One region of the Embleya sp. NPDC020886 genome, then DNA from elsewhere that is predicted to be linked to it. Evidence: riboswitches for the same ligand, from Rfam matches in the RefSeq annotation. Region 1 holds a riboswitch; each other region holds the start of a gene.

Region 1 (7,324 bases):
CCCGCCGCCCAGCACCACGAGTTCGGGATCGAGCACCGCGGTGACCGCGGCCACCACGTGGGCCAGCCGCTGTGCCTCGTGCCGCACCGCGCTCGCGGCCGGCTCCACCCCGCGGCGCGCCGCGTCGAAGACGCCCTTGGCGGTGAGCGGTCCGGTCATGCCCAACGCCCGTGCGCCGCGCACCACGGCGTCGGCCGAGACCGCGTCCTCCAGCATGCCGCGGCGCGGTACCGGCGCGCTCGCCCCGTGCCCCACCCGGTCCGAGGGCCGCGGCGACAGCGGCAGGAAGCCGATCTCGCCGGCCGCGCCCGAGGCGCCGGGGAACAGCCGCCCGTCGGCGACGATACCCATGCCCAGGCCGGTCCCGACGGTGACGTAGACGAACAGCGGGCAGCCCACGCCGGCCCCGCTGTGGTACTCGCCCAGCGCCGCGAGGTTGGCGTCGTTGACGATGTCCACGGTGGTGCCCAGCGCGCTCTCCATCCGCCCGCGCAACCCCGGGCGACCCCATCCGGGCAGGTTGACCGCGTAGCGGATCCGGTCGGCCGCCCGGTCGTACACACCCGGACAGCCGATCACCGTGTGCACCACGGCGGTTGGTGCCAGGCCCGCGTCGGCCACCACGGTCTGTGCCAGGTCGGTTGCGGTGGCCAGCATGGTCGCCGAGGTCCGGGCCCGGTTGTGCCGGTCCTGCCGGGCCAGCAGTCGCCCGTCCAGGTCGGCGACCGCGACCCGGATCCAGGACCGCCCGACGTCGATGCCGACGACGTAGCCCGCGGTCGGATCGGGCTCGTACAGCAGCGCGGCCCGACCGCGCGCACCGGTTTCCAGACCCACCGGGCGCACCAGTCCGGCGCGTTCCAGCGCGTCCAGCGCGGTGGACACGGTGGGCTTGGACAGGCCGGTGTCGCGGGCGAGTTGGGCGCGCGAGATGGGCGCTGCGGCGCGTACCCGGTCGAGGAGTACGCGCTCGTTGATGCTGCGCAGCACGCCCCGGTTCCAGTGCGCCACGGCGGGCAGGTCGTTTTCCGGTGGGATCCCACCTGCGGTCATCGGGTCTCCGTCGGGGTGTCGAGGTGCTCGCGCCACTGTAACGGCCATGGAAGGGCAAAGATGTGGGCCGGATCCCGACGCACCCTTGACGGGGATTAGTTAAGGAATTTTACTTTACAAACCGGTGCCGCCGCGGGCCGGGTCGAACCACGAAGTCCCTTCCTCCGCACCCCCGTTCCGACACCCGGTGTCCCCCGGGTGTCCCCTGTTCTGGAGGTTCACGGTGAGCGCCGGCCCAAGAGCGACCACGCCGGACGGCGGATTCGTCCGCCGGATCGGCCTGTTCCAGGCGACCGCGATCAACATGAGTCAGATGTGCGGCATCGGTCCGTTCGTCACCATCCCACTGATGGTGGGCACGTTCGGCGGCCCGCAGGCCGTCCTCGGCTTCCTCGCCGGCGCGCTGCTCGCCCTCGCCGACGGGCTGATCTGGGCCGAACTCGGCGCCGCGATGCCCGGCGCCGGCGGTACGTACATCTACCTGCGCGAGGCGTTCCAGTACCGCACCGGCCGGCTGATGCCGTTCCTGTTCGTCTGGACCGCGATCCTGTTCATCCCGCTGATCATGTCCACCGGCGTGCTGGGCATGGTGCAGTACCTGCAATACCTGTGGCCCTCGATGTCGCAGACCCAGGGCGACCTGGTCGGGGTCGGCATCGTGCTCCTGGTGGTCCTGCTGTTGTGGCGCAGGATCGAGTCGATCGGCCTGCTGAGCACGATCATGTGGGTGGTGATGCTGATCAGCGTCGGCGCGGTGATCATCGCGTGCTACACGAACTTCGACGCGGACCTGGCCTTCAGCTACCCGGACGGCGCGTTCGACCTGGGCACCACCGGCTTCTGGCTGGCCTTCGTGGGCGGCCTCAACATCGGCATCTACGACTACCTCGGCTACAACACCACCGCCTACCTCGGCGCCGAGATCAAGAACCCCGGTCGGGTGCTGCCCCGTTCGATCGTCTACTCCATCGTCGGCATCATGGGGATCTACCTGATCATGCAGATCGGCGTGCTCGGGGTCACCGACACCGACACCATCTCCGGTTCCTCCTCGATCGGTTCGCTGGTCCTGGAGGAGGCGTGGGGCAAGGGCGCGGCCAAGACGGTGACGGTACTGATCCTGATCACCGCCTTCGCGTCCGTGTTCGCCGGCCTGCTCGGGGGTTCGCGGGTGCCCTACGACGCGGCCCGCGACCGGGTGTTCTTCAAACAGTTCGCCCGTCTGCACCCGCGACACCGCTTCCCGACGGTGGGCCTGCTCACCATGGGCGTGGTGACCGCGGCGGGCTTTCTGATCGGCAACCACACCGACTTCAACACGATCATCGTGCTGCTCACCGCGGTGATGGTGATCGTGCAGGCGGCCTCCCAGGTCGCCGCGCTGATCGTGCTGCGGCGTCGGCAACCCGGCCTGGACCGCCCGTATCGGATGTGGCTGTATCCGGTACCGGCCCTGGTCTCGCTGGTCGGTTGGATCGCGATCTTCTGCTACGCCGACAAGAACTCGCCCGGACGCCACCCGATCGAGTGGGCGCTGGCGTGGGTGGCGCTGGGCTGCGTCGCGTTCCTGGTGTGGGCCAAGGTGGAGCGGACCTGGCCGTTCGGGCCACGCGAGATCTCCGAGGTGTACCTGAACCGGTCCGACCGCGACGCGAAGTCCGCCGGTGCGGAGTCGGCCGGTGCGGGGACCGCCGGTTCGGGTGCCGGTCGCAACGTCGCGGAGCCCGCATGACGGCGCTGCACCGAGACCGGACCCCCGGTGCTCCGGACTCCGCGCCCGCGCCGGAGCAGGCATTCGTCTGCTCCGGCGCGGGCGCGGGCAAGGACTTCGTCTGCGGCATCGACTTCGGCGGCACCAAGATCGCGCTGGCCACCGCGCGGCCGGACGGCACGATACTGGCGAGCGAGCGGCTGATCACCGAGGCCCGCGAGGGCGCGGTCCAGGCGGTTCGGCGTGCGATGGCGGCCACCCGCGAACTGGTCGCGCACACCGCCGCGACCACCGGCGGACGGTGCGTGGCGGTCGGCGCGGTCAGTCCCGGCATCGTGCTGCCCGACCGGATCCTGCTCGCGCCCAACGTGCCGGGCTGGCAGGACCTGGCACTGGCCACGACGCTGTGCGAGGGGCTGGGCCTGGAGCCGGAACGGGTCGCCGTCGGCAACGACGCCAAGGCCGCCGCGCTGGCCGAATACCGCTGGGGCGCGTTGCGCGGCGCGGACCCGGCGATCCTGCTCACCGTCGGCACCGGGATCGCCGCCGCGATCGTGCTGGGCGGGCGGGTGCTCGGCGGCGCGAACGGCGCGGCCGGCGAGATCGGCTACCTGCTGCGGGGGCGGGGCGACACCGGATTCGGGGCCGGGCACGCGCCGTTGGAGGAGTACGTCTCGGGCATCGGGCTGGGTGCGCGGGGCAGCGAACTGCTCGGCCGCGAGGTGGACGCCGCCGCGCTGTTCACCGATCCGGATCCGCGGGTGCGCGTGCTGGTCGACGAGGCGTTGGACGAACTGGCGGTACACGTGGCCAACTTGGCGCTCACGCTCGACGTGGAGCGGATCGCGGTGACGGGCGGGCTGATGCGCTCCGCTTCGCGTGTGCTGGGGGCGATTCGGGCGCGGGCGCGGGTGGCTGTGCCGTTTCCGCCGGTGGTCGTGCGGGCGCGGTTCCTGCAGGATGCGGCGCTTCGTGGGGCGGTCTCGCTGGCCGCGGAGGTGTTGCTGCGGTCTCCGGGATCCGCCGACTTGGCCTCAAACGCCGGCCGGGCTTGAAAAGTGGCCTCAAACGCCGGCCGGGCTGAAGGGGCCGGCCTCAACGCGCCGGCCGGGCTGGACGGCTTGGCCTCAAACGCCTGCCGGGCTGAAGAGCTTGGCCTCAAACGCCGGCCGGGCTGAACGGGCTGGGTCGGGCGGAGGGTTTCGCCGCGGGCGCCGGCCGGGCTGATGGGGCCGGCTTGGGCGGAGGGCTTGGCCTCAAACGCCGGCCGGGCTGATGGGGCCGGCATGGGCCGAGGGCTTGGCGTCGAAGGCCGGGTGGGCCGGAGCGCTTGGCTCGGGCGGTGGGCTTGGGGTTGGACGGTGGTCGGGTCGATGGGTTTTGTTCGGGTCGGAGGGGCGGACCGGGCTTGCGGGGCCGGTTCGGGTGTGGTTCAGGTGTCGGGGGGACACGTGTGGCGCCGTGCGCCTCGGTGGTGGTCGAGGGGCACGGCGCCGGTGTGTTGCCGGGGCGTGACGGCGAGGCGTCGGTCTCGGCGGGTCGATCAAGAAGGACGCGTGGCGCCCGCGATCGGCATGGTGTTGATCGAGGAGATCTCGACCGGCTTGCGCGAGTTCGCGGCGTGCACCATCTTGCCGTCGCCGATGTAGATGCCGACGTGGCTGATGCCCGAGTAGAAGAACACCAGGTCGCCCGGCTGCAGGTTGGCGATCGACACGCGCGGGTCGGCGGCGAACTGGTCGTTGGTCACGCGCGGCAGCGAGATGCCGGCCGACTTGTACGCGGCCTGGACCAGACCCGAGCAGTCGTAGGCGTTCGGGCCGGTGGCGCCGTACACGTACGGCTTGCCGATCTGCGCCTTGGCGAAGGCCACGGCCTGGGCGGCCTTGCTGCTCGACGCGGTGGACGAGCCGCCACTCGGCGCCTGGTTGCCCTTCGAGCCGCCGGTGGCGGGCTTGGCGGGGGTCTTGGCGGCGGGCTTGACCGACACGTCGGCGGACGGCTTGCTCGCCGGCTTGGGGGTGGTCTTGCCGGGCGTGACGCCGGTCTTCGGCTGCACCTTGATGCTCGGCTGGGCCGGCGCGGCGGCCTTGGAGAGCACGGGGGCCGAGCCGGTCAGCCGGAGGGTCTGGCCGATCCGGATCAGGTCCGGGCCGGACCGGAGCACATCGCGGTTGATCTCGTACAGGCTCTGCCAGCCGCCGGTGACCTGGTTGGTCTGGGCGAGCCCGAACAGCGTGTCGCCGGCCTTGACCACGTAGCCGGCCTTGTCGGCGGGCGCGGCGGTCTCCGGCGCGGCGGGTGCGGCCTGGATCGGGGCGGCCTCGACCGCGGCGGTCGGGACCGCCGACAGCACGGCGGAGGCGCCGGAGGGGGCCTGCTCGGAGGTGGAGGGGGCCTGCGCGTGGGCCGTACCGGCAGTGGCGACCGGGATCACGACACCCATGCCGGCGATGCCCACCGCCGCGACGAAGCGGCGGACGTTGGTGGGTCGAGCGGCGCGATGACGAGCGTTTGCGGACAGCATGAAATGGGGTCCTCTCCTGTCGCCTACGAGGTGAGCTGTCGGATTCGGACTGGAGCAGCCCGGTCGCGCAACACGCGACTTCACCCCTAGCCGTCACCGGAACGATCCCGGCCACGGCGATTCACCTGGTTCCCCCGCTCCCGTCGGATTCTTCGATGTAGACCTCCCGCTGCCGGCGACGGGATTCGGCGTACCGGCGACAGGGTTCACCCGAAAGGTGAATCGGCGAGAAAGGTAGGCAATACGGATGCCGGATCACAACCGAAACGCCGAGTTTGCCTCCGGTGTAAAGGCGGAATAAGTGCGACATCTCGGCCGGCCCACCGGTCGATGCACCACTCATGACGAGGGGATATCTCGGAGAGTGGCGTGATCATTCGGTCACGGAAAATAATCGAGATTCATGCCGGGTCGCGGAAAATGAATTACCACCCGAAGTCGGCTAAGTAATTTATGTCCGTTTTATCCATGCGGCCTACATCACATTTCGGCCGGTTCGCGAAGCAAGGTGCGAGGGGGTTCCACCGGACGCGCCGGCGACGAGGCGGCACCGTGGTGCGCACGGGCGTGGCGCCGCGCCGCCGATCGCGAATACCGGGGGTGGGGGCATGATCGCCGCAGTGCGCGAGGGCATCGCCGCGGGAACGGCGCGGGCGTCGACGAACGGGCAGGCCGGCCGGGACCCGACCCACTGGTCCCTCCCGGCGGGCCAGGCCCGGTGGTACCTGCTCGTGTCCGCGGCCTGCCTCGGCTGGTTCGTGGTTGCCTGCCTGCTCCGGTTCGGGCGGGCGTACCGGTTGCGCAGGCGCCCGGCGCCGGCCACCGCCGAGCGCGTTCTCGACTTCCGGGAGATCGCGCTGCTCGCCGGCGGTTCGACCCGGTTCGCCCAGGTCGCGCTCGTGGCGATGCACCGCCGTCGGCGGGCGGTGATCGGTGCGGATCGTCGGATCAGCCTGCTCGCACCCGAGCCGGACGACCCGGTCGAGCGCACCGTCTTCGACGCGGTGGGCGCGGCCCGAACCGCCCTGATCGGGCCGATCGTGGACGCGGTCGCCCGGTCCGGGCCGACCGCCGGATGGCGACCGGCGCGGACCCGGTTGGAACAGGACGGCCTGCTGCCGAGTGAGCGGGACGTCGACCCGCGTGGCACCTGCGGCCTGTGTGTCGTCCTGTTCCTCGGCATCGGCCTCGGCGTCGCCGAAGGGATGACCGGTTCGCCGGGCTGCGCCACGGTGTCGGTCCTGGCGCTGATCGCCCTGGTACCGCGACTGTTCACCCGGCCGCTCGCCGCGCAGACCGTGGCGGGCCGGGCCCGGATCACCACGCTGCGTCGGATGCCGCCGACCGTGCAAACGGACTCCGACGAGGACGTGCCGACCCGGATCGCGATCTTCGGCCCGGAAGCCATCCCGGACCCGATCGTCCGCGCGTCCCTGATGCCCTCGCCGCCCACGCCGTCGTCCGGCCGACCGGGCGCAGGCCGGGCGCATCGGGGCCGGACGCGCATGCCGCGTCGCGCCGCTCAGCCCGTGAACGCCTCCACCAGGGACCAGATCGCCAGTCCGAGCATGCACACGCCGCCGATCCGCTGCACCGTCTGCAACGGGACCCGCTTGGCGATGAACCGTCCCGCGAGCAGCGCCAGCGCGGAGACCGACATCAGCGCCGCGGCCGAGCCGATCGCGGTGGACCAGGTGCCGTTGGTGGCCGCCAGGTTGGCGGTGGTGATCTGGGTGAGGTCGCCCCATTCGCTGATGAACACGGCCATGAACGCGGTGGAGAAGACCGGCCAGAACCCGGTCACGGTCTTGCCCGCGGTGTCCTCGTCGTCGTCCCCCGCCCCGCCGCGCAACAACATGAAGGCGCCGAAGCCGAACAGCGCGGCAGAGACGAGCTTGACGATCCAGCCGGGCAGCAGGCCGAGCAGACCGCCCGCGCCGACGGCGATCGCGACGTGCACGACGAACGCGGTCGAGGTGCCGAACCAGACGTAGAGCGGTCGCATGCGGGTGCCCATGGCAAGCGACGCGAAC
Region 2 (7,324 bases), on a different contig from region 1:
TCGTACCGGGAACTCCACGGCCGGTCGGGCTCGGTGTCGACCGGGACCCGCTCATGCTCCACGGGTGCCGGGACGGTCGGCGACATCCCGTTCCGCGGGCCGGGAACATCGGAGGAGGTCGAGGTGTCGGGGAGCCGGACCGACGGCCCGACGTCCGGGACACGGTCCGGCTCGTCCCCGGCAGCGGACGTCGCCGGCCTGGCCGCGGCGGTCGTCGACATCGGTCCCCGTTCGATCGCCGCCTCGACCGCGGCGCGCAATCTCGCCTCGGCGGCGGCCCGCCCGCGATACCAGTCGGTGCCCCAGATGCGGTGGAGCCGCCAGCCCAACCCGGCAAGCACCTCCTCCCGCAGCCGATCGCGATCCCGAGCCGTCCTCGACGAGTGGTACATCGCACCGTCGCACTCGATGCCCAGGGCGTAGGAACCGGGGAACTCCGGATGCCGTACCCCCATGTCGATGCGGTATCCGGCGACCCCGACCTGCGGCTGCACGCGATGGCCCCAGTCGCGCAGCACCTGCAGCACCGACTCCTCGAAGGGGCTGTCCGGTTCGGCGTCGGCCTGGATCACGTCCTGCGCGAGGACGGCCGGGCCGTTCTCCGCGTAGTCCAGATACCGCTTGAGGTGCTGAACACTCTCGTTCGTGCCATCAGCCAGGCTGCCGGCGCGGAAGGAGGCGACGACCTCCATGCGCAAGCGCGCCCGGGTGACGGCGACGTTGAGGCGGCGCCAACCACCACCCTTGTTGATCGGCCCGAAGTTCGTGCCGAACTTGGCGTTCTCGTCGGGGCCGTACCCGATCGACATGATCATCACGTCCCGCTCGTCGCCTTGGACCGATTCGAGGTTCTTGACGAAGAACCCGTCGAGCCGATCCTCGGTGAAGCAGTGGTCCAGGTCGGGACGCAGCAACCGGGCCTGCTGAACGGACTGATCGATGGCCGCGGCCTGAGCCTGGGACAGGGCGACGACGCCCAGCGTGCGGCCGGGTCGGGTGTCGAAGTGGTGGATGACCCGCCGGGCGACCATCTCCGCTTCCAGGCGGTTGTCCCGCCGTCCGCCGCGGTCGTAGACACCGTGCGCGTGGAAGTACTCGACACCGATGTCGTTGCCGTGGTCCAGCGCCCCGGGAAACGTCACCATGGAGTTGCCGTAGAACGACCTGTTGCTGAACGTGATCAGGTCCTCGTGCCGGCTTCGGTAGTGCCAGCGCAGCGACAACTCGCGCAGTGCACCCGCCTTGCAGGCGTGCAGCAGGGACTCGAAGCTGTGCGGAGCCTCCTCGTCGTATTGGTCGGAATCGTCCTCCACCGACGAGTCGAAGAAGGATGTCGGCGGCAACTGCTTCTCGTCGCCCGCCACGATCAGCGAGCCCGCCCGGTACACGCAATTGATCGCGTCGGCCGGGCGCACCTGCGACGCCTCGTCGAAGATCACCACGTCGAAGTGATAGTCCGGGGGCAGGAATTGGCTCACCGTCAACGGACTCATCATGAAGCACGGCTTGATCAGCCGAACGACTTCGCGGGTGCGACCGAGCAGTTCCCGCACCGGCATGTGACGACGCTTCAGCTCCGCCTGTTGCTTGATCACCAGGGCCGGCCCGCCACTGAAACGGCGTGGGCGGCGCGCGTTGCATGCCTCGATCACGGCTCCGCTCGCGGCGGCGACGAGCCGACGATCCGCCTCCCGGAAGTCGGCCACCCGGGCGTCCAGGTCCGCCGAACGAGTGGTGGTGAGGCGGGGATCCGTACCGAGCAGATCGTCCGCCCAGCACTTCAGCACCGCCTGTTCGACGACGTCGGGCAACTGCTCGGGAAGAACGCCTCGTTCGACGGCACGAGGAACGAGTTCCTCGACACCGTGCCGGGCCAGCACGTCCAGTCCCGCGCGGTGGGCCTGCCATTCCTCCGGGCCGCGCGGGTCGTCCCGGAGCTCGTCGACGGCCTGCCGGGCCTGATCGAAGGTGCCCAGCAGGGCGGCGGACAACCCGACCCGACGAGGTTCCTCGAAGAGGTCGAGCAGCGCTGTCGAGGACTGCGCCCAGCGCGCGATACGCAGCGTCGCGACGTCGCACCAGTGTCCCAACGCACCACGGACGTCCCGAGCCACCAGTCCCGGCACCGGATCGAACTCGACGCCGTCGGCCAGACGGGACACCAGAATGTCCCGCCGACCGATGCCTCGGGTGAGTTCGGCGATTCGGTCCGCGATGTCCAGCACCGCCCGCAGGGACGGCAGGTCGTCCGCCCCGCGCGGAAGACAGGGGCCCAGCGCCTCCTGATGCAGAGTCAGCAGCCGAGTGACCTCGGCCGCGGCGTCGTGCCAGGCCAGGGCGTCGGTCAGGCGTTGGGGCACGGTCTTGTGCCAACCGGCGCGGGTGAGCGCGACCGCCGCCGCGCGATCCTCGCGATACCGGGAGGACAGCCGCCCGAACACACCCCGGTGCTGCTCGGCGAACCTCCCGATCAGGGCAGGCAACTCCTCTGCTTGCAGGACCTGTTCACCGAAGACGTCCTCCGCTGCCGCACGCGCGACCGCGCAGGCGGCAAACGCGACCTGCAACTCCCCGGCCGCTCGATGTGCCGCGCGCAGGCCGTCCTCGTCGAACCATCGTGCGGGCGGCCGTCGGGCCGCGGAGGTCAGATCGACGAGTTGCAGCAGGCCGAAGGCGGCCTGCATACTCTGCGGCTCGGGCAGTGCGAACAGCTCGGCCAACCGCGCAAACCCGGCGGAGGGATCGTCCGAGAGCCCGGCACCGGCGGTGCCGACCGCGGCCGGGTCTCGTCCGGGCAGGCCCGCCTCCAACGTGGTCACGACCCTGCGTAGGTCGGGCACGGCGCGCGGTTGGGGAATGGTGGCCCCGAACGGACGACGCTCGGCAGCCGTACCCAGGTCGGCGAGTGCCTCGGCGGCCTCGGCGAGCACAGCGGTGGGAGCGGAGTCCCTCTTCAACCCGCGCCAGACGAACGCCTCACGTTCCGCCGCCGGCCGCCAGGCCCGGCCGACGGCGCCCGCCGCCGCCACGATCGACCCCAGGTGTCCGGCTTCGAGTCGGCGGATCGTGTCGGTGCTCCGCGCGCCGAGGGTGAGTTGCGGCGTGTCCGCCTGCTCCAGCAGCACCAGGCGGCCCAGGACGTCGTGCAGGGAACGGCCGAGCGGTTCACGGGTGTGGTTCATCGCCGCCGCATAGGCGGACAGCTCCTCGCGCAGGCGACGGGCCCGATCGAGTTCGTGCTCGGCCGCCCCGGTGATCCGTACCTCGGTGGTCAGCACCCGCTCCAGCTCGGTCGCCACCGCCTTCTTGCCGGTGTCACCGCTGTGCAGGGCCATTACGAAGTCCCCGAGGCCGACACCTCGGAGCCGATTGCGGACGACGTCGAGCGCCGCGGCCTTCTCGCTGACGAACAGAACGGACCGGCCGGCATGCATGAGTGCGGCGATCATGTTGGTGATCGTCTGGCTCTTGCCGGTACCGGGCGGACCGCTCATCACGAAGGAACGCCCGTCCAGCGCGGCCGCGATGCACTGCCGCTGCGAGGAGTCCGCGTTCAGCACGAGCGGGGTCCGCTCGGGCAGTTGGATCTCGTCGATGCGGTCGATCTCGGGCGGCTCGAAGTCGATCAGGTCGTCGGGCAGTCCCGCGTCGGGGCCGAGGCCGACGGCTCGCACCAGCGGATGGGCCAGGATGCGCTCCTCGTTCTGCTGGAGATCCTGGTACATGGCCTCCTTGTGCGACGAGAAGAGGCCGAGCACCACGCGGTCCTCGACCGACCAACCCTGCTGCGTGCCCGCGATCTCCCGGGCGGCCGACAGGACCGCGTCGGAATCGAGCACGTCGCAGTCGGCCACCGTGCTCCAGTCGACACCCAACTGCTCCAACTTGACCGCGAGCGCGGGATTGTGGATCCGGTCCTGGTCCTCCGCCAGGTGCAGTCGCGTCTGCCTCCGCGCGTCCCGACGAAGCTCCACAGGTACGAGCAGCAGCGGAGCAAAGCACGTCTCCGCGGCGCCCGCCTCCCGCCACTCCAACATGCCGACGCCCAGCCAGAGCACCCACAAGCCGTAGTCGATGTACATCTGACCCGACTTCTGCCGCAGTTGGTAGAGCGACGCGTCCAGCCCTGCCTGCGTGTTCTTCCGGGTCACCAGGCCGTCGGCACGACCGGTGCGGCCCGCCTCCGAACCCAGGTCGTACGCGAGGAAGGTCTCGGTGCCCGGTTCGGCCTCCTCCGCCTCCGTGCCTGCCTCGACCCGTCCGTCGGACTCGACGGGAGCGAACGGCCAGCCGCGAGCGAATCCGGCCAACACGGCGGCGGCGTCCGGCGCGACGACCTCCAGAGTGGCAATCCGGGTGTGCCGGAAGTTCAACAGCCGGTTCCGCCCGCCCAGGTCGAGCAGCGAGTCCCGCCAACCGCCCAGGACGCCCCTCAATCGCGCGAGCGCCGCGTCGTCCCCACTGCCAGGCTGCGCAACTCCGGCCGTTCGCGAACTCTGCATGCAGACGTACCTCCGAAGCGGATACGCACAGGAGGCACCCCACCTCGGCCCCCCGGCCGCAGTAAGTATTCAGTGCCGGCAGTCCGACGCACCAGTCACCCGAACAGCCGTCCCCATAAGGCCCATCGGACGATCGACGACTCCGAAACAACCACACCGTGAACCGCGTTCGCGGCGCGTGGCTTCGGCTTTATCGCGCACCGCCGCGGCCCCGAAGCCGACGCGACAACCCCTGCGGCCCACAGCTCTGCGGACGACCAATTTCTCACGTTCGGTGACATCGATGGAGTTGGGCCGGCGGCTGATCCACGCCGCCAATCATTGCCAAATCGGTCCAAGATCGATTTTCGGGCATCCGCGCGCTTTTCCCGTAATAAGCGGAGAATGAAACGGAAGTCTTGGTAAAGTTTTGGCAATGCAGAGGCTCCCGGTGCCGACCGTGACACCCCTGTGACTATCGTTCTGCGATAAGGCGATCGGTTCGACGTCGGCCATCCCGGTCGACACGATCGCCTCCGCCGAATTCGGGGACGAGTTTTGGTGACGGTGAGTGATCGCCGTCGTTGCGACGCGAAGCCGGAACCGGGGACCCTCGCAGTCCCTGGGGTGAATCGGTGCCTCGGCACCGTAGGGCGTCTTCTTCCGCCCGAACCCGTCAGCTAACCCGGTAGGCGGCCGAGGAAGGAGACCCGCCACCAGTGGCGACCCAACGTCGATCCGGGCAGCACCGAAAGCCCAAGCCGCGCACCGCCGTGCGTACCGCAGCGACCGTCGTCACGGCCGCGGCGACGATGACCGGCGTGATGACCTTCGCCGGCACCGCGAGCGCCGACCCCGCGCAGTCGTTCCAGCAGACCAAGGATCGCGTCAACCAACTGCACAGCGAAGTGATCAAGGCCACCGAAGCCGCCAACGGCGTCGACGAGCAGATCACCAAGCAGCAGGGCACGGCGAGCCAGACCCAGGCCCGGATCACCGAGGAACAGGCCGCGCTCAACACCCTGCGCGACCAGATCGGTGTCCTGGCGGCCAACCAGTACCGCACCGGCGGCCTGCCCCCGTCGCTCTCGCTCGCGCTCAGCGGCGACCCCGAGGGCTACCTGCAGAAGTCGCAGATGATGTCCCAGCTCGACGGCCAGCAGGCCGCCAAGCTGAAGCAGATCGCGGCGCAGGCCCGCGTCCTCCAGCAGGACCGCACCGAGGCCACCGCGCAGCTCTCCGCGCTGGAAAAGCTGCGCACCGAGCTGAACACGCACAAGAACGAGATCCAGACCAAGCTCGCCGAGGCCCAGCGGCTGCTGAACACGCTGGACAAGAAGCAGCAGGACGAGATCCTCAACTCGAACGAGCACAAGAACGACACCGGTGCGCGAAGCGACGCCGACCGCAGCTCGCGGGACAAGCCGGACTCGCCGCCGCCGGCGACCAACATCCCGGCCTCCGGCCGGGCCCAGGCCGCGATCAACTTCGCGCTGGCGCAGATCGGCAAGCCGTACGCGCCCCGGGGCGTGGGTCCCGGCTCGTACGACTGCTCGGGCCTGACCCAGGCGTCCTGGAGGGCGGCGAACGTCTCGCTCAGCCGCACCACCTGGACCCAGGTCAACGACGGTCCCAGGATCGCCAAGAGCGCCCTCCAGCCGGGCGACCTGGTGTTCTACTTCTCGGACAACTCGCACGTGGGCATGTACATCGGCAACGGCCAGATCGTGCACGCCCCGCGACCGGGCAAGAACGTAACCAAGGCCCCGCTCGACTCGATGCCCTTCTACGCGGCCATTCGCCCCAGCTGACCCCCCGCGCACACAATGCCCCCGGCCGGAAACCCGGCCGGGGTTTTGCATACCCCGGCCCGTCCGAGCGCCGATTCGTCGACACATCACGCCCGGACCGACCCCGAAAATGCAAAAGGCCCAGATCAGAAACCAACTGACCTGGGCCTTCGAGGAGCCGCCTAAGGGAGTCGAACCCTTGACCTACGCATTACGAGTGCGTCGCTCTAGCCGACTGAGCTAAGGCGGCTTGTCGGTCCACCTTGAAGGTGGCGACAGGGAATGAGTGTACACACCCGTCGGGGTGGTCCACACGCGGCTTTGGCGGGGGTCAGCGGCAGGTCTTGCCCTTGGTGGGGACGGTGCCCTGAGTGAGGTAGTCGACCACCGTGCGGTCGACGCAGTCGCTGCCTCGGCCGAAGGCGGTGTGGCCGTCGCCGTCGTAGGTCAGGAGGCTGCCGGAGGCCAGTTGGCCGGCCAGGGACTGGGCCCAGGAGTACGGCGTGGCCGGGTCGCGGGTGGTGCCGACGACCAGGATCGGGGCGGCGCCCTCGGCCCTGATCGGGTGCGGCCGGCCGGTCGGCGGGGTCGGCCAGGAGGCGCAGGTCAGGCCCGCCCAGGCGAGGTTGCGGCCGAAGGTCGGCGAGTCGGCCAGGTAGCCGGGCAGCTCCCGCTCGACGTCCTCGCGGGACGTCGCGGCCGGCGGCGCGTCCAGGCAGTTCACCGCCGCGTTGGCGGCCATCAGGTTCTTGTACTTTCCGTCCGGACCACGCTCGTAGTACTGGTCGTTGAGTTCGAGCAGCGGCTGCCCGTCGCCGCGCAGCGCGGCCTCCAGCGCCTGTCGCAGATCCGGCCACTGGTCCTTGGAGTACAGCGGCGACAGGATGCCCGTGGTCGCGATCGACTCGGTGACCCTGCGGGTCCCGTCGCCGGACAGCGGGCGGGCGTCGAGCTGTTGGAGCAGGCCGCGGATCCTGGCCAGTCCGGCCTCGCGGGTCGCGCCGAGAGAGCACGAGCCGCCGCCGACGCAGTTGTCCAGGAACGCCGCCAGCG
Region 3 (7,324 bases), on a different contig from region 1:
GACTACCCGGACCGGTTGCGGGAGTTGCTGGCCGCGCGCGGACTGCCGCTGCCCAAGCGGTATCCGGCTCGCGGCTGATCGATCCGGCCGCACCGGGGGCCGGGCGCGGAAAGGGTCCGGGCGCGGAAAAGGGCCGGGCCCGTCGACACGTGGTCGACGGGCCCGGCCCTGGCTGCGGCTACTACACGGCGGCTGTTGCCGTGCGGTTACTGCCTGTTGACGCTCGGATCAGAGGTTGACGCCGTGCGCGCGCAGGTAGGTGACCGGGTTGATGCCGCTGCCGTAGTTCGGGGTGGTGCGGATCTCGAAGTGCAGGTGCGGGCCGGTCACGTTGCCGGTCGCGCCGGAGAGGCCGATCTGCTGACCGGTGCTCACCGTGGCACCCACGCGAACGCTGATGCTGGACAGGTGCGCGTACTGCGAGTACTTGCCGTCCGCGTGCTTGATGACGACCTCGTTGCCGTAGGCGCCACCGTTGCCGGCGCTGACCACGGTGCCCGAGGTGATCGCCTTCACCGAGGTGCCGGTGCCGACCACGAAGTCCTGGCCGGTGTGGCTGCCGCTGGACCACAGCTTGCCGCCGGTGCCGAACGCGGTGCCCAGCGAGCCGCTCACGGGAGCGACGTAGCCGGAGGCGTTGACCGAGGAGCTGCCGGCCTTGACCGAGGCACCCTTGGTCGCGACCGGGGCCTTCTCCTTGACCGTGGTCTTCGGAGCGACCTTCACCGACGCGGAGGGCTTGGCCTGCGACGTGGTCGTGGTCGTGGTCTCGGTCTTGGGCGCGGCCTTCGGCGCGACCTCGGCCTTGGCGGTGGCGGTGGCGGTGGTGGCGGTGGCGGCCTTGGCCTTGCCGGACAGCTTGAGCTTCTGACCGATCTGGATGACGTCCGGGTTGCCACCGATTACGGCGCGGTTGTCGGCGTACAGCTTGTGCCAACCACCGGTGACGGCCTTGTCCGCGGCGATCTTGGACAGGGTGTCACCCTTGACCACGGAGTACGAGGAGGTGGTCGACGCGGCGGCCGGGACGACCTCGATCTTCGGGGCCGGGGCGGTGGTCGGCGCGGACTCGGCCGGCTTCTCGGCGGCCTTGGGGGCCACCGTGACCGAGGTCTTGGCCGAGCCGGCGGCCTTGGTGCTCGGCGAGACGGCGGGCTTGGCGCCGCCCTTGGTCAGACCCGCCGGGCCGGAGGTGTTCGGCCACGCGCCGGGGCCCTGCACGGCGAGGACCTTCTCCGCGATGGCGATCTGCTGGTCCTTGGTGGCCAGGTCGGCACGCGGGGCGTACTGCTGACCGCCGAACTCGTTCCAGGTGCTCTGGGTGAACTGCAGGCCACCGTAGAAACCGTTGCCGGTGTTGATGTGCCAGTTGCCCGAGCTCTCGCCCATGGCGACCTTGTCCCAGGTGGAGACCGAGGCGGCGTTGGCGGTCGCGAGACCGGTGATCAGCGGGGCGGCGACGATCGCGCCGGCCATTCCGAGGGTGAGCGCGAGACGCGTCTTCTTGGGCATACGGGCAGGGGTGTTGAACGACTGCACGAAGATTTTCCTTCTCCCACGCCTACGAAGTGAGCTGTCGGATTCGGGCTGGAGAGTCTCGCCCGGCCGTGTTCGGCCCTCGTGAGAGGGACGGGCACGGCTTCACCCCAAGCCGTCCTAATGGGCGTCTGTGTCACAGACGCCCGGGACGGCATTCCACTTGGTTCCCCCGCTCCTGCCTTTCGGGTTTCGTACCGTGGCCTCGCTCCGGCGGCAGGATTCGGCGAACCGGGAGACCATTTCGCCGAGCACCGGACCGGTGTGGCGAAGCACCAAGCTACGCACACCCCGACCGGGAACCAAACATCACGATTCGCCGAAACCGAAAAATCAGGACGTAAGCGTGGAATATCGGGACCTAAAGTCCCGGACGCGGTACGCATTGTGCCCGAGTTGCTCACGCTGAGCCGATAGGGGAATCACCATGGGTGAAATTCCGGAAAACTCGGTTCACGCTGCGTACGAGTTCCTGACCATCGGTATGCGCGATGTGACGTGCGTCATGCGCTCGATAGCGGAGTGTCCGAATTACCCCTATATATACGTCCCAATTTGCCTGCCGGCCCGGTCTCCGCCGGGGTTGTGACCGCCGGGAAGTGGTGCGCGTCTCGGGGCTTCACTTGGATTCGATCCGCCTCATGGGGGCGACGCTCTCCGGCAGAGCCTGCTGTTTCGCTGCCCGGCCGGCGTCGTCGATACCGAGTACGTGGCGCGGGTGGGTCGAGATGGCCCGTTGCATCAGGGCGGCGCGTTCGGGGTTGTCGGCGGTGGCCTCCCGGGACCTCGTAGCGGGTGCCCGGTCGAGCGCGACCGGGAGCCGTATCGGCTCGGCGGTCCCGGCGACGGGACGCTCGCGGCACCGGGCGCGGCCGGTCCCGTTCGGGCCCGGCCCCGGTCACCCCCCGTATTCAGGCCCGCCAACCTCGTCGATCGGGTGGCTTGGGACGGAGGGGGTGGGGGCATGGGGGCGGGCATGGAACGATTCGAGATTGCCATCTTCCCGTTCAACGACCAGGACATGGCCGCCGACGCCCGGGGCCCGGCGGTGCGCTCGGCGGTGGTCGAGGCCACCGGCGAGGTCGGCGCATCGGGCCATCCGCGCTACGCGGGTGAGGGTGTGGTGGCCGACATCGACCCGAGGTCGCGCACGGTGGAGGCGATCACCATCGACGGCGCCGAGATCGAGGACGGGTGGAGCGTGCGGATCGTCCCGGCACCGGGCTGAGCCGATACCGACGAGGGCGGCCGTCGACACCGCGGACCCGCGGGTCGAACAGCCGCCCTCGACATCGTTTCCGGCCGACCCGGCGGGTCGGCGATCGGGCTCAGACCGCGGCGGACAGCGCCTCGAACTGCTCGTCGGACAGTCGGATTCGGGCCGCCTCGGTGTTCTCCTCCAGGTGCGCGACGCTGGAGGTGCCCGGGATCGGCAGCAAGACCGGGGAGCGGTGCAGCAGCCAGGCCAGCGCCAACTGTGAGGGCGCGGCGCCCTGTTCCTTGGCGACCTGCTCCAACGGACCGCCCGGCCGCGCGAGTTGGCCGGTGGCGATCGGGAACCACGGGATGAACGCGATGTTCTCGGCCGTCGCGTAGTCGAGCACGCTCTCCGACTTGCGGTCGGCCAGGTTGTACAGGTTCTGCACGGAGACGATCTCGACGATCTCCCGGGCCTCGCGCAACTGCTCCACGGTGACCTCGGACAGGCCGATGTGCCGGATCTTGCCCTCCTGCTGCAACGCGCCGAGTTCACCGAGCTGGTCCGCGAGCGGGACCTGCGGGTCGATCCGGTGCAGCTGGTAGAGGTCGATCCGCTCCAGGCCGAGGTGACGCAGGCTCAGTTCGGTCTGCTGGCGCAGGTATTCGGGCCGGCCCAGGGCGCGCCATTCGCCCGGTCCGGTGCGGGCGAAGCCGCCCTTGGTGGCGATCACCACGTCCTCGGCGTACGGGTGCAGCGCCTCACGGATGAGTTGTTCGTTGACGAACGGGCCGTACGAGTCGGCCGTATCGATCAGATTCACCCCCAGTTCGACGGCGCGGCGCAATACCCGGATCGCCTCTTGGCGGTCCTTTGGTTCGCCCCAGACACCGGTTCCGGTGAGTTGCATGGCGCCGTACCCGAGCCGGTGCACCGGCAGGTCGCCGCCGAGCGGGAAGACACCGGAGGCGTGGGCGGGGCCGGACGCGGACGAGACGGTCATCGGTTCTCCGTAGGGGTCGGGCGGCCCGGGCGGGCCGGACGGCGCGGACGAGGTCGAGGCCATTGTGCCCCGGGCCTCGGGCGTGGTCACCGGGATACGTCCCGCACGCGTGGTGCAGGTCCCCGGTGACGTGTCCATCCGCAGGATGACCAAGTTCGGGCGCGTACTTGTACACAACGACGCATTCGCGGCAGGGCGCTGCTCCCTAGTGTGTGCCACTCGTCGAGGCACTCGATCCACGGATGGAGCTGTTCATGGTCTGGCTCATACAGGACTATCGCGAGGAGGACCTCGCGGCGGTGGTGCACCTGATCGACACCACGACCGAACTCGGCCAGGAGTCGGTCTTCTCGCTGTCGGAGTGCATCAACGCGCTGACTTCGCGACAGCCGGCGGTGGTTGCCCGGCGGGACGGCGCGGTGGTCGGTGCGGCGCTGGCCACGGTCTCCGAGGGGCGGGCCTGGGTGATGCGGATCGCCATCTCGCCACCCGCGCGCGGCCTGGGGCTGACCAGTACGCTGCTGCTCGCGCTGGAACGCCGGTTGGTCGAGGACCGGGTGCGCCGGATCGCCTACGTGCTGCCCGAGGAGGACTCGCGCGAGTTGGGGCTGCGCAACGCGGGCTACGAACGGCGGCCGGCGGTGGCCTACTTCGAGAAGGTCGAGCCGGTCGACGACCATGCGGCGGAAACCCTGGACCGGCTCGGCGGGCGGATGTTGCCGGGCGACCTGTGGTCGAAGGTGGCCGGCATGGAGGTGGAGAAGAACCTGATCGAGCGGCGGGTGGTGTTGCCACTGGCGGATCCCGAGCGGGCTTTCCGACACGGCGTCGAACCGCCCAGCGCGATCGCGTTGTTCGGCCCGCCCGGGACCGGCAAGACCACCTTCGCCCGGGCGATCGCCTCCCGTCTGGGTTGGCCGTTCGTGGAACTGCTGCCCTCGCGGCTGGCCGACGGCGGCAACCTGGCCGCCGCGCTGCGCGAGGCGTTCGGGCGGCTGGCCCGGCTGGAGCGGATCGTGGTGTTCATCGACGAGGTCGAGGAGATCGCGCCGGTCCGGCACGCCCGGCCCAGTGCCGGCCACGCGGTGACCAACGAACTGCTCAAGCTGATCCCGGCGTTCCGCGAACACGGCGATCGGCTGCTGGTGTGCGCGACCAACTCGGTGCGCTCGCTGGACCCGGCATTCCTGCGGCCGGGGCGGTTCGACTACATCATCCCGGTGGGCACACCGGACGCGGACGCGCGGCGGGCGATGTGGACCCGGTACGCGTCGGCGCGCCCGGACGTGGACCTGGACGCGCTGGTGGCGGCGAGCGAGCTGCTCACCCCCGCCGACATCGGGCACGCGGCCCGGATCGCCGCCCAGGCGTCGTTCGAGCGCGACCTGTTCGACGAGTCCGCGAGCGGCGAGGGACCCGGCGCCCACACCCGCGACTACCTGGACGCGCTCGCCCAGTCCCGCCCCACGGTGACCGCGAGCATGGTCGAGCTGTTCGAGGAGGACATCACCACCCACGCCCGGGTGTGAGCCGATCGGGCGCCGCGCCGGCCGGGCCGCCTGGACCCGGGCGGCCCGGCCGGCGCGCCGACGGCTGCCCTTGACGTGTCCGGCTACGGGGTCGTACGTTCGTTTGCGTTCGATTGAAACGTTTCATTTTCTTCTCGGTGGTGTCAGGAGAGTGCTTCCATGACGGACGACGCGATGGTGCGGGCCGCCTTGCGTGCTCAGCGGATCGAGACCCCCTCGTGGGCCTACGGCAACTCCGGCACCCGGTTCAAGGTCTTCGCCCAGCAGGGTGTGCCGCGCGATCCGTTCGAGAAGATCGCGGACGCCGCACAGGTGCACGCCTTCACCGGCGTGGCGCCGATCGTCTCGCTGCACATCCCGTGGGACCGGGTCGAGGACTACACGAAGCTGGCCGAACACGCCCGGGAGCACGGGGTGCGGATCGGCGCGATCAACGCCAACGTCTTCCAGGACGACGACTACATGCTCGGCAGCGTGACCAACCCCGACGCCCGGGTGCGCCGCAAGGCGATCGATCACCTGCTCGCGTGTGTGGACGTGCTGGACGCGACCGGCTCGCGGGACGTGAAGTTGTGGTTCTCGGACGGGACGAACTACCCGGGCCAGGGCGACATCGCCACCCGACAGGGGCACCTGGCCGAGGCGCTGGCCGAGGTGTACGCCCGGCTCGGTGCGGATCAGCGCATCCTGCTGGAGTACAAGCTCTTCGAGCCCGCGTTCTATCTGACCGACGTGCCGGACTGGGGTACCGCCTACGCGCACTGCCTCAAGCTCGGCCCCAAGGCCGTGGTGTGCGTGGACACCGGACACCACGCGCCGGGCACCAACATCGAGTTCATCGTGGCGTTCCTGCTGCGCGAGGGCCGACTCGGCGCGTTCGACTTCAACTCGCGCTTCTACGCGGACGACGACCTGATGGTGGGCGCGGCGGACCCGTTCCAACTGTTCCGGATCATGCACGAGGTGGTGCGTGGCGGTGGGCTCGACCCGGCCGAGGGGGTGAACTTCATGCTCGACCAGTGCCACAACATCGAGCCGAAGATCCCCGGCCAGATCCGTTCGGTGACCAACGTCCAGGAGGCCACCGCCAAGGCGCTTCTGGTGGACGCCGACGCGCTGACCGATGCGCAGCAGGCCGGCGACGTACTCGGCGCGAATGCCGTGCTGATGGATGCCTACAACACCGATGTCCGGCCGCTGCTGCGGGAGTTGCGCGAGGAACAGGGGCTGGCGCCGGATCCGGTGGCGGCCTATCACGCGTCCGGCTACGCGGAGCGGATCCGGGCCGAGCGGGTCGGGGGCACGCAGGCCGGCTGGGGCGCCTGAGCCTTCCGGGTGCGGGTGCGGGGCGTGGGCGTGCCGGTGTTGCCGCCGTGTTGTATCGATGGTTCCGATTCACAAGGAGATTCGCCGATGTCCGGCACCTCGTCCGAGGTCGATCGTCTGCTGGAGCGTTCCCGTGCGCTGGGGGCGGATCCGCGTAACACCAACTATGCCGGGGGCAACACCTCCGCCAAGAGCGAGGGGACCGATCCGGTCACCGGCTCGACGGTGGAACTGATGTGGGTCAAGGGCTCCGGCGGCGACCTGGCCACGTTGACCGAGGACGGGCTCGCGGTGTTGCGGGTGGATCGGCTGCGTGCGCTGGCGGACAGGTATCCGGGGGACGAACGCGAGGACGAGATGGTCGCCGCGTTCGACTTCTGCGCGCACGGCAAGGGCGGCGCGGCGCCGTCGATCGACACCGCGATGCACGGTCTGCTCGACGCCGCGCACGTGGACCACCTGCATCCCGACTCGGGCATCGCCCTCGCCACGGCGGCGGACGGGGAGAAGCTCACCGCCGAGTGCTTCGGCGACACCGTGGCGTGGGTGCCCTGGCGTCGACCCGGCTTCCGGCTCGGCCTGGACATCGCGGCCATCCGGGCGGCCAACCCGAACACGATCGGCTGCGTACTGGGTGGGCACGGGATCACCGCGTGGGGCGACAGCAGCGCCGAGTGCGAACGCAACTCGCTGCACATCATCCGGACTGCGGAGAAGTTCGTCGCGGCGCGG
Region 4 (7,324 bases), on a different contig from region 1:
GGTTGAGTGCGGTGACCCGCCCGGACGGTGGGGTGAGCGTCTTCGGCACGGCCCGCGAGGGCATCCGCCACTGGGACGTGGTCGGCGACCGGTCGGGCCCGCCCGGCACGATCGCGGCCGAGCGGCCGGTGGGCCCGCCCGCGGCGTCGGTGGGCGCCGACGGTCGGATCGGCGTCGCCTACCGGCGGGCCGGCGCCGCGGAGATCGCGAGTGTGCTCGAAGTCGGGCCCGGCACCTGGTCGCCGGGTGCCTCGCGCGGCGCGGGCGCGGGCTACGAGGCGCTGTACCCGCTGCCCCGGCCGGACGGCACCACGGACCTGGGCACCCGGGACGACCGCGGCCGCCCGGTCCTGGTCGGGCCGGCCGGCGCGGCGCTCGTGCTCGACGAGCCCGCGGTCGCGGTCGGTCCCACCCTCGCGTCGGACGGCGCCGGAGCGCCGGTCGCCCTGTGGCTCGGGCCGGACGGCACGTTGCGCACCGCCCGGCCGTCCTGACCGCGCCCCCGGCATTCGGCCGGGCCGACCGGGTGCCGCCCGTCCCGACACGCGAACGGCGGGCGCTCCCCGAGGGGAACGCCCGCCGTTCGGCGCGGGAGAGCGGTGGATCAGACGTTGACGCCGTGGCTGCGAAGCCACGTCATCGGGTTGACCGCGGAGCCGTAGTTCGGCGTGGTGCGGACCTCGAAGTGCAGGTGCGGGCCGGTCACGTTGCCGGTCGCGCCGGAGAGCGCGATCTTCTGGCCGGTCTGCACCTTCATCCCGGCCTTGACCGAGATCGAGGAAAGGTGCGCGTACTGGGTGTACTTGCCGTCCGCGTGCCGGATGACGACCTCGTTGCCGTACGCGCCGCCCCAACCGGCCGACACGACGGTGCCCGAGGTGACCGCGCGCACCGTGGTGCCGGTCGAGACCGCGAAGTCCTGGCCGGTGTGGCTGCCGCTGGACCAACGCGAGCCACCGGAGCCGAAGCTCGCGGTGAGCGTGGCGCCGGAGACCGGGGAGACGTACGAGCCGGAAGCCTTCTCGGTGCTCGCCGAGGCGGGCTTGGAGTCGGTCTTGGCGGCCTCGGTCTTGACCGAGGTCTTCGGCGTGGCCGGCTTGGCGGTCTCCGTCTTCGGCGTCTCCGTCTTCGGCGTCTCCGCCTTCGGCGTCTCCGCCTTCGGGGTCTCGGCCTTCGGGGCCTGCGGCTTCTGCACCTCGATCTTCGGCGCGGCCTTGCCGTCGACCGCGAGCTTTTGGCCCGGGAAGATCAGGTCGGGGTTGTCGCCCACGACGCTCTTGTTGGCCTCGTACAACTTCGGCCAACCGCCGGGCACATGCGCGGCGCCGGCGATCTTGGAGAGCGTGTCGCCGGCGACCACGACGTAGGACGACGTGGCGGCGGAGTCCGCCTTGGCGACCGGTTCGGTCTTGGGCGTCTCGGTCTTCGGCGTCTCGGTCTTGGGCGCCTCGGTCTTGACCTCGATCTTGGGCGCGGCGACCGTCTTCTTCGGCGTCTCGGCCTTGGGAGACTCGGTCTTGGGCGTCGACTTCGGCGCGGTCTTGCCGGCCGAGGAGCCGGTGTCCACGTCGGGGGTCGCGCCGCCTCGGGTCAGGCCCGCCTTGACCGAGCACACCGGCCAGGCACCGGGGCCCTGGCTCTTGAGCACCTTCTCGGCGATCGCGATCTGCTGGCCCTTGGTCGCCTGGTCGGCCCGCGCGGCGTACTGCGTGCCGCCGAACTCGTTCCAGGTGCTCTGGGTGAACTGCAGGCCGCCGTAGAAGCCGTTGCCGGTGTTGATCTGCCAGTTGCCCGTGCTCTCGCACTGGGCGACCTTGTCCCAGGTGCTCACGGAGGCGGCCTGGGCCGTGCCCGCGCCGATGATCGGCATGGCGACGCCGACTCCGGCGACACCCGCCGCGGCGATCAGACGCGTGGTCCTACTGGTGCTGCGACGGCGATGACGCCCGGTTCCGGACAGCATGGCTGGATCCTCTCCCACGCCTACGAGGTGAGCTGTCGGATTCGGGCCGGAGATCGATAGCCCGGCCACATCCCGAAGGACGTGGCTTCACCCCAAGCCGTTCGCGGCGTCCGATCGTTTCGATCGGGGCCGTTCGCGGCGGTTCACCTGTGGTTCCCCCGCTCCTGTCGTGTGGTGCTCGTCAGCCTCCCGAACGGCCGGCGACAGGATTCGGCGTACCGGCGATCGGGGTCCGTGTGGGATACGGACGGATCGAACGCTAAGCAGGCCCGGACGTAGATCACAAGTCCGTGTCGGATAGACGTCGAATATCCGATTTGCGGTTGAGCGCAATGTAGATGATCCCTTACGGAAAGGACCGTAGTTGGCGTTCCGTGCCGGATCCGATGGAAATGCGTGACAGTGGCCCCGGGTCGCCGTCCATACCGAACGCCCGGAATCGATCACCTACGCCCCGCTCGTCACATCGGCATCGCGGGTAGCGTCGCGCGAACGCGCCTTTGCCCACCGCTGCGAACGCCCGCACCCGCGGCGGGCGTGATTCGCCCCACAGGTCAAATGCCGCATATCCGATTCGTCCCGGGCCACTTCCCGCCCACCGCACGGTCCCGGGCGATCCTCACCGGCGACCGAGGTGCGTCGCGCCGGCGGCCGACGGCCCCGGCGCGACGCCACCCGCCCCGCGGCTCAGCCGCGGGGCGTCCGCCAACCGGCCCACGCGCTGCGCACCATGTCCGACGTGTCGTGCCGGGCCTTCCAGCCCAACTCGGTGGTGATCAGGTCGGCGCTCGCCACCACCCGGGCCGGGTCGCCCGCACGCCGCGGCCGCACCTCCGGAGCCAAGTCGCGCAAACCGGTGACCTCGCCGATGAGTTCCACCATCTCGCGCACCGACGTGCCCTCGCCGCGACCCACGTTCAGCACCAGGCGCGCGTCCGGATCGCCAGCGAGCCGACGGGTGGCGGCCACGTGCGCCTCGGCCAGGTCCACCACGTGGATGAAGTCGCGCACGCAGGTGCCGTCCGGGGTGTCGTAGTCGTCCCCGAAGATCATCGGCGCCTGATCCGCCGTCAACTTCTCCAGCACCATCGGCACCAGGTTGAACACGCCCTTGTCCGCGAGCTCCGGCGCGCCCGCGCCCGCGACGTTGAAGTAGCGCAACGAGGCGTACGAGATCTTGTGCGCGCGCGCCGTGGCCTTGATCATCCACTCGCCGACGAGCTTGCTCTCGCCGTACGGGTTGATCGGCACGCACGGGGTGTCCTCGTCGACGAGGTCGACGTCGGGCATGCCGTAGACGGCGGCGCTGGAGGAGAACACGATCCGGGTGACCTCGGCCTCGACCATGGCCGCCAGCAGGGTGCGCAGACCCTCGACGTTCTCCTCGTAGTAGTAGAGGGGGCGCGCGACCGATTCGGGCACCTGCTTGCGGCCCGCGATGTGCACCACACCGTCCACGGCGTGCGCCCGGAAGACCTCGTCGAGCAGTGCCCGATCCAGCACCGAGCCGACCACCAGTGGCACCTTCTCCGGGACCAACTCGCGGGTGCCCGAGGACAGGTCGTCGACCACGACCACGTCCTCGCCGACCGCGAGCAGCGCCCGCACGACATGTGTCCCGATGTATCCGGCGCCGCCGGTGACAAGCCACTTCATGACTTCAGCGTAACCGCCGAGCCGTTCGCCCCGGCTCAGGCCGGGCCGGGGCGACGCGGGCCGGTCCGCTTCACGACACCGGCGTCGAGTCCGACTCGGTGACGCGGTGCTGCGGTTCGGTTCCGGGGATCATCACCTTGCGCGAGACCACGAACGTCACCGGGATCGCGGCGGCGGCGGCGACGAGCGGCGCGATCCGCTCGTCCATCGACGCCCACGACACCAGCGCGTAGACGCCCACCGTGGTGATCACGAAGTTCGTCACGTTGGTCAGCGGGAACAGCAGGAACTTCTTCCACGTGGGCCGCACCTTGTAGGTGAAGTACGTGTTCATGAAGAACGAGCCGATCATGCTCAGGATGAAGGCGGTGACGTGGGCCGCCAGATACGGCACCACATGACGCAACCCGAGGTAGAGCAGGTAGTAGGTGCCGGTGTTCACCACACCCACGAGCGCGAAGCGAATGGCCTGACGCAGCATCAGCGGCCGACCCCTCGGGGCGCGGCGTTCGCCGAGGTCTCCCGGATGGCGGCGGCCATCTGCGGCGCGGGCACCCGCGTCTCCGTGCTCTCGCGGACCAGGTAGTGCGGGCGGTTCTTGGTCTCGTAGTAGATACGGCCGATGTACTCGCCGATCAGACCGAGCATCGTCATCTGGAGCCCGCCCAGACCGGTCACCGCCGCGATGATGGTGATGTAACCGGGCGTCTGGATGCCCTGGAAGATCGCGATGCCGATCAGAATCATGGTGTACGCGAGCGACAGCGCGGACAACACGAGGCCGAAGTAGATGGCCACCCGCAACGGCCGGTTGTTGAACGAGATCAAACCGTCCAGGCCGTAATTGAGGAGCTTGCCGAAACTCCACTTGGTCTGTCCGAGTTCGCGGGTGACATTCTTGTATTCGAAGAGAACCGAGTCGTATCCGATCCACGAATACAGGCCCTTGGAAAACCTGTTGTATTCGCGCATCGACAGCAGCGCATTCAGTGCCTGCCGCGACAACAATCGGAAGTCGCCGACACCGTCGACGAGTTCGACGTCGACCCACTTGTTGACGAGCTTGTAGTACGAGCTGCTGAGGAAACTGCGGAACCGCTTGTCGCCCTCACGGCTGCGCCGCGCGATCACCTGATCGTGGCCCTTGAGGTGGAGATCCAGCATGCGCGGGATCAACTCCGGCGGATGCTGGAGGTCCGCGTCCATGATCACCACGGCGTCGCCGGTGGCCTGCTCCAGGCCGGCCAACATGGCGGCCTCCTTGCCGAAGTTGCGGCTGAAGGAGGTGTACTTGGCGGCCGGGTCCTTGGCCGCCAGCTCGCGCAGGATCCGCAGCGTTCCGTCGGAGCTGCCGTCGTCGACGTAGCAGATCTCGACGTCGGCCCCGATGTCCTTGAGCTCCGCGCGGATCGTCTCGTGGAAGGTGGACAGTACGGCTTCTTCGTTGAAGCACGGCACCACGAGAGACAAGAGCATCGACTTCACCGGTTTCTCGTCTGAAGACAGGACCAGGCCCAAGGCCACAGCCGCGTTGGCAGGCGTTCTGTCCGACCCGCGTCGCCGAAGAGGTTCCACAGACCTGGTCGAAGACGGTCGGCAGCCCGAGCGCCGATCATTCTTGCACGAAAAGCCTGTCCCGAATCACTGCGCCGACCCGGATCCACAGCCCGAAGAGCGACCGCGCGGGCCTCGGACGGGGCTCCTGGAAGGTTCGTTGGGAGGGACGCGGCCGGCTCCGCAGCGGTTCCACGGCCGGCCCCGGCGCTCGGCATCGTCGACGACGGGTGCGACCGTCGACCCGGTCGCACCCGAGAGCACTCGACGGGTCAGGTCTTGGAGCCGGACCGGCGGCGGAATCGGGCGGTGGCCACGGCCGCCGCACCGCGCGGGCCGTCCGCGACCCGCACCCCAAGCGAGTGGTTGGCCGTGCGGTAGGGCTGCACGAGCAGCAGGGCCCGACGCAGGTCCGGGACCATGTGCCGGGTCAGCCCCGAGCCACCGGCGGCGCGAACTCGCACATGGGTGGCCGACCCGTCCCAAAAGCTCACCTGCGCCCAGATGTCCCACGTCGCGAACGCGCCGAGGCCGCGCAGCGCGCCGCCGTCCAGCACCGCGCGCCCGTGCAGGAACCCGTCCTCGGCGGTGGCGGTCACGGTCGCGGGCCGGGACCGATTGGTGGTGCCGAGTCGATCGCGCAGTTCGATCTCGACGTGCGCGATCCCGGAGGCGCTGATCCGGCCGTACAGATCGGCGATCCGCAGGTCCAGCGCGAGCCGGGCCCCGGTGACCGACACCGACGCCTCGACGTCGATCGGCAGCCCGGCGGTGGGCACCGAGCGGAAACCGCTGAGCGGGACCGCCGGGCGCTCGTCGTCCCAGGTCGGGGTCTCGGGTCCGCCGAAGTACGGCGGCACCAGCCGCGGCGGATCCGCGGCCAGCTCGGCGAGCCGGGCGGCGGCGGTCGGCCGCTCCCGGGTGCGCACCACGTCGGCGGCCCAGCGCGCGGACGGCGTCGCGTCCACGAAGGCCCGCACGCCGAACGTGGACAGATGTTGCCGGGCGATCTCCCACCACTCGTTGCGGTACTCCTCCTCCTGCCGGTGCAGGTCGCGCAGGTAGAGCGAGAGATCGTGCTCCAGGAACTTGCGCTCGGCCGCGTCCACCAGGTGCTCGTCACCGGTGTCGCGCATGATCTCGACGACATCGGCGTGCGCCCGGACCCGGTCCTGCCAGTTGCGGATGCGGTCGCGACGCAGCGAGATGGACGGCTTGGAGGTGCGGCGCCGCACGTTCCAGGTGTAGACGGGCGCGTCGATCACCGCGAAGCGACGGGCCGCCGCGTAGACCTTCGCGGTGAACGGGAAGTCCTCGTAGTGGGCCGCGCCGTCGGGGAACTGGATGTGATTCTCGGTCAGGAACGAGCGGCGGTAGAGCTTGTTCACCGCGAGGGTGTCCCACAACGATTCCGGGCGTTCGGCGATCGAGTACACGCCCGGCTTCGCGAACAGGTGCGGATGCCAGGCCACATCGCGTTCCTCGGGCAACTCGCGGCGCACGCACCGCCCGGCCACGAAGTCCACGTCGTTGTCGACCGCGGCCCGATACATCGCCTCGACCGCGCCGGGCGGGAGCACGTCGTCGCTGTCGAGGTAACAGATCCAGCCGGACTGCGCGAAGGCGGTGCCGTCGTTGCGCGGCTCGCCGCAACCACCGCTGTTGGTGGTACGCCGCACCACCCGGACCCGATCGCGCGGCCAGCGGGACAACACCTGGCCGGTCTCGTCCGTCGACGCGTCGTCCACCACCACGATCTCCGAGACCACATCACCCTGGGCCAGGGCCGACTCGATGGCGGCCGGCAGGTGAGTCGCGTCGTTGTACGTGATGACGACGACGCTCACCCCGTCAGTGCGAGTCATCTCTTCACCCATTCTCGTTGCGGCGGCGCCGACCGGTGCGGCGGCAATCAGCCTATGCTCCGGCACTTCGGCTTCGGGTACCCGATGGCGCCCACGGTGAAAAGCTCCGTCCACCGGCGATTCCACATGGGTGGTTCGCGGGTCGGTCGGTGTCGCGCGCCCGGGCCTTTCCGTGCGCACGACACCGACCGCGCCGCTAGTTGCCGATCGGCAGCCAAGTGCCGAACGGTGCGGCGGCGACGGGGTCCTGCTGCCTGGTGACCAGCATGCGCCCGTCCTGGCCCAG

What was found. A riboswitch is a leader RNA that binds a small molecule or an ion and turns the genes downstream of it on or off. The one in region 1 is predicted to bind cyclic di-AMP.
Region 2: linked by a shared signal. The riboswitch ahead of ACH4U8_RS26880 (NlpC/P60 family protein) and the one ahead of ACH4U8_RS28810 (NlpC/P60 family protein) in region 1 are both predicted to bind cyclic di-AMP.
Region 3: linked by a shared signal. The riboswitch ahead of ACH4U8_RS32325 (transglycosylase family protein) and the one ahead of ACH4U8_RS28810 (NlpC/P60 family protein) in region 1 are both predicted to bind cyclic di-AMP.
Region 4: linked by a shared signal. The riboswitch ahead of ACH4U8_RS35805 (transglycosylase family protein) and the one ahead of ACH4U8_RS28810 (NlpC/P60 family protein) in region 1 are both predicted to bind cyclic di-AMP.

What each region holds. Positions count from the first base shown of each region.
Region 1 is NZ_JBIRRX010000009.1:100,914-108,237, forward strand. It holds gene ACH4U8_RS28795 (ROK family protein) at 1-1,053, opposite strand, end outside; gene ACH4U8_RS28800 (APC family permease) at 1,277-2,785, shown strand; gene ACH4U8_RS28805 (ROK family protein) at 2,782-3,819, shown strand; gene ACH4U8_RS28810 (NlpC/P60 family protein) at 4,308-5,291, opposite strand; cyclic di-AMP (ydaO/yuaA leader) riboswitch at 5,298-5,492, opposite strand; partial or broken gene ACH4U8_RS28815 (TIGR04222 domain-containing membrane protein) at 5,900-6,688, shown strand; gene ACH4U8_RS28820 (TMEM165/GDT1 family protein) at 6,814-7,324, opposite strand, start outside.
Region 2 is NZ_JBIRRX010000008.1:156,267-163,590, reverse strand. It holds gene ACH4U8_RS26885 (DUF3320 domain-containing protein) at 1-4,502, opposite strand, end outside; cyclic di-AMP (ydaO/yuaA leader) riboswitch at 5,048-5,191, shown strand; gene ACH4U8_RS26880 (NlpC/P60 family protein) at 5,201-6,292, shown strand; tRNA gene ACH4U8_RS26875 (tRNA-Thr) at 6,448-6,521, opposite strand; gene ACH4U8_RS26870 (alpha/beta hydrolase) at 6,603-7,324, opposite strand, start outside.
Region 3 is NZ_JBIRRX010000011.1:158,922-166,245, forward strand. It holds gene ACH4U8_RS32320 (glycerophosphodiester phosphodiesterase family protein) at 1-78, shown strand, start outside; gene ACH4U8_RS32325 (transglycosylase family protein) at 229-1,512, opposite strand; cyclic di-AMP (ydaO/yuaA leader) riboswitch at 1,544-1,775, opposite strand; gene ACH4U8_RS32330 (hypothetical protein) at 2,513-2,764, shown strand; gene ACH4U8_RS32335 (aldo/keto reductase) at 2,865-3,737, opposite strand; gene ACH4U8_RS32340 (ATP-binding protein) at 3,992-5,266, shown strand; gene rhaI (L-rhamnose isomerase) at 5,426-6,592, shown strand; gene ACH4U8_RS32350 (bifunctional aldolase/short-chain dehydrogenase) at 6,680-7,324, shown strand, end outside.
Region 4 is NZ_JBIRRX010000014.1:65,294-72,617, reverse strand. It holds gene ACH4U8_RS35810 (PIG-L family deacetylase) at 1-494, shown strand, start outside; gene ACH4U8_RS35805 (transglycosylase family protein) at 605-1,963, opposite strand; cyclic di-AMP (ydaO/yuaA leader) riboswitch at 1,968-2,189, opposite strand; gene galE (UDP-glucose 4-epimerase GalE) at 2,651-3,619, opposite strand; gene ACH4U8_RS35795 (GtrA family protein) at 3,690-4,100, opposite strand; gene ACH4U8_RS35790 (glycosyltransferase family 2 protein) at 4,100-5,095, opposite strand; gene ACH4U8_RS35785 (glycosyltransferase family 2 protein) at 5,446-7,038, opposite strand; gene ACH4U8_RS35780 (PIG-L family deacetylase) at 7,235-7,324, opposite strand, start outside.